DNA from 2 places in the Bilifractor sp. LCP19S3_H10 genome. Region 2 is predicted to be linked to the other one. Evidence: predicted binding sites of a transcription regulator. Region 2 holds the regulator's gene; the other holds the start of a gene.
The links. Region 2 encodes NrdR, which represses ribonucleotide reductase genes. Its sites were predicted from a motif close to CACAANATNTTGTG; they were not measured.
Positions count from the first base shown of each region.

Region 1: nrdD (anaerobic ribonucleoside-triphosphate reductase) is a predicted target of NrdR. The motif match lies at 1,921-1,934, and genes of this name have one in related genera.

Region 1 is NZ_JBQKFT010000031.1:5,066-9,268, reverse strand. Features, by position in the region: gene proS (proline--tRNA ligase) at 109-1,548, shown strand; gene nrdD (anaerobic ribonucleoside-triphosphate reductase) at 2,022-4,203, shown strand, end outside.
Region 2 is NZ_JBQKFT010000003.1:101,409-105,611, forward strand. Features, by position in the region: gene ACTQZS_RS03685 (aminotransferase class I/II-fold pyridoxal phosphate-dependent enzyme) at 1-863, opposite strand, end outside; gene ACTQZS_RS03690 (transposase) at 1,119-1,637, opposite strand; gene nrdR (transcriptional regulator NrdR) at 1,696-2,145, opposite strand; gene ACTQZS_RS03700 (COG2426 family protein) at 2,434-2,913, opposite strand; gene ACTQZS_RS03705 (undecaprenyl-diphosphate phosphatase) at 3,043-3,939, opposite strand; gene carB (carbamoyl-phosphate synthase large subunit) at 4,149-4,203, opposite strand, start outside.

The DNA.
Region 1 (4,203 bases), on a different contig from region 2:
CAACCATTTCTATTGAGGTTAGAATTTATGCTGATTGCGTTCGCGAAGAAACCGCAACCACATTAAGTACCGTTATGTACAGGATCGATAAATAATCAGGAGTTCACTATGGCAAAGGATAAGAAATTAGTAGAGCAAATCACGTCGATGGAAGACGATTTTGCGCAGTGGTATACCGATGTCTGCGTCAAGGCCGATCTGATCGGATACACCAGCGTAAAGGGCTGCATGGCGATTAAACCCGCCGGCTATGCGATCTGGGAGAATATCCAGAATAATCTCGACGCCCGCTTCAAAGCGACCGGCGTTCAGAACGTATATATGCCGATGCTGATCCCGGAAAGCCTTCTCAACAAGGAGGCAGAGCTTGTGAAGGGTTTTGCTCCGGAGGTCGCGTGGATCACCCAGGGCGGATCCGAGAAGCTGACTGAGCGTCTCTGTGTGCGCCCGACTTCCGAGACACTGTTCTGCGATTTTTATGCAAAAGACATCCATTCCCACAGAGATCTTCCAAAATTATACAACCAGTGGTGTTCCGTTCTGCGTTGGGAGAAGACAACCCGTCCTTTCCTCCGCTCCCGTGAATTCCTGTGGCAGGAGGGTCATACTGCTCACGCAACCGCAGAGGAATCGGAAGAGAGAACCGTTCAGATGCTGAACGTCTATGCCGATTTCCTGGAACAGGATATGGCTATCCCTGTAATTAAGGGACAGAAAACCGAGAAGGAGAAATTTGCAGGCGCAAAGCACACTTACACCGTCGAAGCCATGATGCACGACGGAAAGGCCCTTCAGTCCGGCACCAGCCACAACTTTGACGACATCTTCGCAAAGGCTTACGGCGTACAGTTCACCGACAAGGACAATACCCTCAAGTATGTGCATCAGACCTCCTGGGGAATGACCACCCGTGTCATCGGAGCCATGATCATGGTACACGGCGATAACAGCGGTCTCGTACTGCCCCCTCATATCGCTCCCGTTCAGGTCATGATCATTCCGATCCGCCAGGATGCCGAGGGCGTCATGGACAAGGCTCTTGAAGTAAAAACGGCGCTTGCCGCTGCCGGCGTCCGTGTGAATCTTGATGATTCAGAGAAGAGTCCCGGCTGGAAGTTCTCCGAGCAGGAGATGCGCGGCATCCCGATCCGTATCGAGCTCGGACCGAAGGACATCGAGAAGGGTCAGGCTGTTCTGGTCCGCCGCGACACCCGCGAAAAGACCATCGTCCCGATCGAAGAGATCCCGCAGCAGGTTCCCGTTCTGCTTGAAACTATTCAGGCTGACATGTTCCGCCGCGCAAAGGAGCACCTGGACACCCATATCTATGATGCGACTGATTATGATACCTTCTGCAAAACTGTTGCAGAAAAGCCGGGCTTCGTGAGAGCGATGTGGTGCGGTGATGAAGCGTGCGAGAACAAGATCAAGGCAGATACCACTGCTACCTCCCGCTGCATTCCCTTCAAGCAGATCCGGATCAGCGACCGGTGTGTATGCTGCGGAAAGCCCGCGAAGCACGAGGTTATCTGGGCAAAGGCATATTAATAAAGACCCATACCTGTTGCCTTCGAAATCGCATCCGGGCTCTTTCGCACGCTTCGCGTGCGTCGAGCCCTTCTGCGTTTTCGAAGAGCTCTCTTTTATTACTCTGTATAAGCTTCGCGTCACTTCGCAGCTCCGCAGCTTCCGTGCCGCTAACAGGTATTCGGATTTCGCGCATTCGCGCTTCATCCTCATACCTGTTGCCTTCGAAATCGCATCCGGGCTCTTTCGCACGCTTCGCGTGCGTCGAGCCCTTCTGCGTTTTCGAAGAGCTTATACACTAAAAAACGCTGAATTTACCGGAGATTTCTTGTGAACTTTTTTCGCAAGTTTCCCCTTCACATTCTGCAAGTGTTAGGTTATTATAGTAGGGCACACAAGATGTTGTGCCCTACTTTTTGTTTTTAACAAAATATAGTACATTCAAACAGGCAGAGTTCCAGAATCTGTTTTTTCACTACCCAGGGGGATTAGAAATGGAAAAGAAAGTTACGACAAATGTCATTAAACGAAATGGCGAAGAGGTCACCTTCGACATTACGAAGATCTGCAACGCAATTGCAAAGGCCAACAATGAAGTCGACAAGATTCATCAGATGAATCCGTATCAGATCCAGGCGATTGCTGACAATGTCGCCGACCGTGTAAGCCAGTCGCCTCACGCGGTCAATGTCGAGGACATCCAGGACATGGTAGAGACCGGAATCATGGAGATGCGTGGCTTTGAGGTTGCGCAGAAGTATGTCCGCTACCGCTATAAGAGAACGCTCGCGAGAAAATCAAACACCACGGACGATGGTATTCTCTCGCTGATCGAGCAGAACAATGAAGAGGTGAAGCAGGAGAATTCCAACAAGAACCCTGTCATCAACTCCACCCAGCGTGACTACATGGCCGGAGAGGTCAGCAAGGATCTGACAAAGCGTATTCTCCTTCCGGAGGATATCGTACAGGCCCATGAAGCCGGAATCATTCACTTCCACGACTCCGATTACTACGCGCAGAAGGAGCACAACTGTGACCTGATCAACCTGGAGGACATGCTGCAGAACGGAACCGTCATCAGTGAGACTCTGATTGAAAAGCCCCACAGCTTCTTCACCGCCTGCAATGTCACCACACAGATTGTCGCTCAGGTTGCCTCCAACCAGTACGGCGGTCAGTCCTTTACCCTCGCCCACCTCGCGCCCTTCGTCGACATCAGCCGGCAGAAGATCCGCAAGGAGGTTATCGCCGAGCGTCAGGAATGCGGAGAGGACATGGATGAGAAGATTATCAACCTCATCACGGAGCGCCGTCTTGCGGAAGAAATCAAGAGCGGCATCCAGACCATCCAGTACCAGCTCATCACTCTGATGACCTGCAACGGACAGGCTCCCTTCGTTACCATGTTCATGTATCTGGATGAGGTTCCGGACGGGCAGACGAGAACCGATCTCGCCGCCATCATCCGCGAGGTTCTGATCCAGAGAATGCAGGGTGTCAAGAACGAGAAAGGTGTATGGATCACCCCCGCCTTCCCGAAGCTGATCTACGTTCTGGACGAGGACAACATTCACCCCGACTCAAAGTACTACTATCTGACCGAGCTTGCGGCGAAATGCACCGCTAAGCGCATGGTTCCCGACTACATCTCCGCAAAGAAGATGAAGGAATACAAGAACGGTGATGTATATCCCTGCATGGGATGCAGAAGCTTCCTCACACCGGACAACGAAAGTGTACCGGAAGGTCTCTGCGACAACGACAACAAATCCGGATCCAGAAATCACATCGATGGAAAGCACAAGTACTACGGCCGTTTCAACCAGGGCGTCGTTACCATCAATCTCGTCGATGTGGCCTGCTCCTCCAAGAAGGATATGGACAAGTTCTGGGAGATCCTTGATGAGAGACTTGAGCTCTGCCACCGTGCTCTCCGCTGCCGCCACGAGAGACTGCTGGGGACACCTTCTGATGTTGCCCCGATCCTCTGGCAGTATGGCGCGCTCGCGAGACTGAAGAAGGGTGAAACCATCGACAAGCTCCTGTACAACAACTACTCCACCATCAGTCTCGGATATGCAGGTCTCTATGAGATGTGCGTATACATGACCGGAAAGAGTCACACCGACCCTGAGGCAAAACCGTTCGCCCTCAAGGTTATGCAGCACCTGAACGACAAGTGCGCCGAGTGGCGTGCCGCGGAGCACATCAGCTACTCCCTGTACGGAACCCCGATGGAATCCACCACATACAAATTCGCAAAGTGCCTGCAGAAGCGCTTCGGTGTGATAAAGGATGTCACCGACCATAACTACATCACGAACAGCTATCATGTCAACGTCCGCGAGAAGATCGATGCCTTCCAGAAGCTTAAGTTCGAGGCCGATTTCCAGAAGCTTTCCCCGGGCGGAGCCATCAGCTATGTCGAGGTTCCGAACATGCAGGACAATATCCCTGCCGTAATCTCCGTAATGCAGTTTATCTACGACAACATCATGTACGCCGAGCTGAACACCAAGAGCGATTACTGCGAGGTCTGCGGTTATGACGGAGAGATCCAGATCAAGGAGGACAAGCACGGAAAACTGATCTGGGTATGCCCGAACTGCGGAAACACCGATCAGAGCAAGATGTCCGTCGCGCGCCGCACCTGCGGATACATCGGAACCCAGT
Region 2 (4,203 bases):
GTCTGGACGATCGACTGCGCCGGGACATTAGAACAGAGCCGCATATTGGACAGCATATTAATGCCTTCCAGATAATCTTTTCCCATCTCAAGATTCCCCGAGAAAACCATCCAGCCGACGCGGAAACCCGCAATCATATGGGATTTCGAAAGGCCAGAGAAGGTCACACAAAAAAGATCCGGCGCCAGTGAAGCGATGGAAGTGTGGCCGATGCCGTCCATGACGAGTCGGTCATAGATTTCATCACAGAAAATGATGAGCTGATGCTCACGCGCGACTCTGACAATCTCCTCCAGGACCTCCTTCGGATAAACGGCTCCCGTTGGGTTATTCGGGTTAATGATGACAATCGCCTTGGTCTTGTCGGTAACTTTTTTCTCGATATCCTCAATGTCCGGATACCATTCTGACTGCTCGTCACAGATGTAATGGACGACTTTGCCTCCCGCAAGCGTCGCGCAGGCTGTCCACAGCGGATAATCCGGAGCCGGAATCAGAATCTCATCTCCATCCTCCAGAAGTGCCTGAAGAGCCAGATTGATCAGTTCGCTGACACCGTTGCCGGTGTAAATGTTCTTGATTTCAACGTTCGGAATTTTCTTCAGCTGACAGTACTGCATGATCGCTTTTCTCGCGGAAAAAAGGCCTCTTGAGTCAGAATATCCCTCACAGTCTGCGAGGTTGCTCATCATATCGTGGATCACCTCATCCGGAGCTGTAAAGCCGAAGGTCGCCGGGTTGCCGATATTCAGCTTCAGGATCTTCTTTCCGTCCTCCTCCATGCGAGCCGCCTCTGCAACAACCGGGCCGCGGACATCATATAACACATTATCCAGCTTTGATGATTTATTGAACTGTCTCATAACTGTACCTCCCCAGATGAATATGTACGGGCAGTCAGCCACATCCGCTCATACATAGTATGAAACGGTGGGGCAAACGCCGCGACAGACCGGCAAAGCCGGTCACATGCAGCAGCTGCACGGGTTGTGAAGCAACGGAGCAACTGTCTTTATATATCTCATGTCATTCTATATATTGTGGCGCTAATTCCCGTCATTTTCAATTTCAATCAGAATATATTGTAACATTTACACTCAATTCTTGCAACGCGCACCTTATACACGTTGTGGTGCTCCGCCTGCTGCCCGTTTCTTTTCCCGGATCCGTCTCAAAAGTGGATTAAGCCTCGGGTCCGCACTGTTCATCACAAGCGAGATCAGTTCCTTCATATATGTGCCGAGAAGATCCTCTCCTGTTTTTTCCGTGTTTGCCTCATTTCTGGCCCGGAACCGCCGGAATGTATTGGTGCTGAACGGCTGGCTGTCATAAACCGTCGTGTGAAGGGCGTACTGAAATCTCACATCAAAATTCAGCGTCTCGATCATCTCATCGTCTGTCATGTCCAGCAGTTCTTCCAGCAGCATGCCTCCCAGCACAATATTGACCGGTGTATTCGGTCTCGGACTCCTGTCACTGTAGAAATCCGCGAATTTTCGTTCATCAATTTTCGGAAAAATATCATCCCCGAACGGTTTTGCCCAGGAACGATCCAGCAGCTTCCTCTCCCGCTCACTCAGATGATTCAGGGAATCGACAAACGAGAGCTGCTGATATGTATTTTGTACAAATGCCATGTCTTCGGGCCTTTCGTTTTCGATCGCAGAGAAACAGGTCCAGAACTGTTCCTGCGTTTTACTTCAGCAGTTTCTTGAGCTCTTCCATAAAGGTGTTCACATCCTTGAATTCACGATATACGGACGCAAACCTTACATATGCCACAGGATCCAGATTCTTCAGTCTTTCCATGACCATGGTTCCGATCTCGTGGCTTGAGATTTCCTTGTCCTCGCGGCTGTAAATCTCATTTTCTACCTGATCTACAATGTCATTCATCTGCTTGACAGAGACCATCCGTTTTCTGCAGGCGAGCATGATACCGTTGTACAGCTTGTTCCGGTCGTAACGTTCCCGCGTCATGTCCTTCTTGATCACCATGACCGGTATGTTTTCGATTTTTTCATAGGTGGTAAACCGCTTGCCGCAATGATCGCAGACCCTTCTGCGCCGGATGGAATTATCCTCCTCCACCGGTCTGGAATCAATGACTCTTGTGTTATCCTGATTACAATATGGACATTTCATCTGTATTCCCTCAAAAATCCGGGATTGCGAAAGTGCACAGCACAGGCAATCCGAAGCATATCCAATTTGTGACGCAATTTAACCCTGGTTGTTTCACTGTTCCCGTTCGTCCGCTGCAGGAATGATGCCAATCCGGAAGAACGACAGACAATTACACATCGTTCCCATTCCTTCACATCTGACACGTCAGAGATAACCTTGTCCTGCCTTCCGGCTCATTCATCCCGTGATCAGGCCTGCTGCTCCGAGCACGTCCGGCCACTCCGCAAGAGTTATTCCGGGCTCAATTCATCCCGCAATAAGTCCTGCCGCTCCGAGAACACCTGCCGACGCCAGCCCCATGATGATTCCGGCAAGCAGAACACCGAGCATTACGGCCACAACGCTCTCCTTGAATCCCATGTCCAGAAGGCTCGCAGCCAGTGTGCCGGTCCACGCACCGGTTCCCGGAAGCGGAATGCCAACGAAGATAAAAAGCGCGGCGAACAGACCCTTTCCTGCTTTTTCCTTCAGCTTTTCACCGCCTTTTTTCCCTTTCTCCAGGCAAAAGGTAAAAAATTTACCGATGTATTTCTTATCCGCGCCCCATTCCAGAATCTTCCTTGCAAAGAAATAAATGAATGGAACCGGAACCATATTTCCGATAACCGCGATGATATACGCGTGAAGGAGCGGAACGCCCATCTTTGCGGCGACAGGGATTGCTCCTCTGAGTTCAACGATCGGAACCATTGAGATGATAAAAGTAACGAGATATTTTCGAAACATTGCTTTCTCCTGAACGCATAATCTTTCTGTATGATCTTCTTTGTCTCTTTTTCACGGATACGTATGAAATCTGCGGTTTTTCCCACGGACCCGCATAACTATCCATGTCTCATCAAATCCTTCCGGACATCAGATGGCACCAGCGATTCCAAGAAGAATCACTATGACACCCAGTACAATCCGGTACCAGCCAAATACCTTGAAGTCATGTCTGCGGATATAATTCATCAGGAATTTGATGACAAAAATCGATACCACAAAGGAAACGACAGAGCCTAGCAGAAGCACTGCAGCTTCCAATGCCGTAAAGGCGAGTCCGAACTTCGCGAGCTTCAGCACGGAAGCGCCAAGCATCGTCGGAATGGCCAGATAGAAGGTGTATTCCGCCGCTGTCGTTCTGGACAGTCCGATCAGAATGCCGCCGATGATCGTGGCACCGGAGCGGGAAGTCCCGGGTACCATAGCCAGGCACTGAAAGATCCCGATAAACAGGGCATCCTTGAAAGAAATCCGGCTGATTTTCGATACTCTTGGATCCTTGTTTTTGTTCCGGTTTTCGATGAGGATGAACAGAATACCATAGATAATCAGCATCGCGGACACCACCTGCGGGTTGTACAGATGCTCATCCATCCAGTCATTCAGAGGGAACCCGATGATAATCGCGGGTATTACCGAGACAATAATCTTCAGCCAGAGCACGATCCTGTCCATGTAGATATACCGGTCCGCAAATTTCTGGAAGCTTCCGGCAGCGCCTTCTGTCTGCGGATTGGAGAACTGCGTCTTCGACGGAGCATTCTTCGATGTGTGGAAGGGCCACAGCTTTCTGAAATAGATCACGACGACAGCCATGATCGCGCCAAGCTGAATGACGACATCGAACATGCTGACAAAGGACTTGCTCATTCCGAGATTCAGAATCTTCTGGAAGATAATCAGATGACCGGTACTGCTGATCGGGAGCCACTCGGTAATTCCCTCCACAATACCCAGTATAATCGTTTTTAACAGTGTAATAAACATTTTTTCTTTTTCCTTACTCTTATCGTTTAAACTCTTCGAAAACGCAGACGCTGCTGTGAACGAGATAAAACACGCTGCGCGAGTTTTATCTCGCTATCGCGACGCTCGCCGCACACGAATACTTCGCATTCGGCTGCGGCTCACTGTTCGCGTAAACAAAGGAATCCGGTCTTTACATCTTCAGTAAAAACCGGATTGTCCTCTGACTCTTATTTGTTTCTGTTTCCTCGTTTCAAAATCTTTGCGATATCGATCAGATCGAGC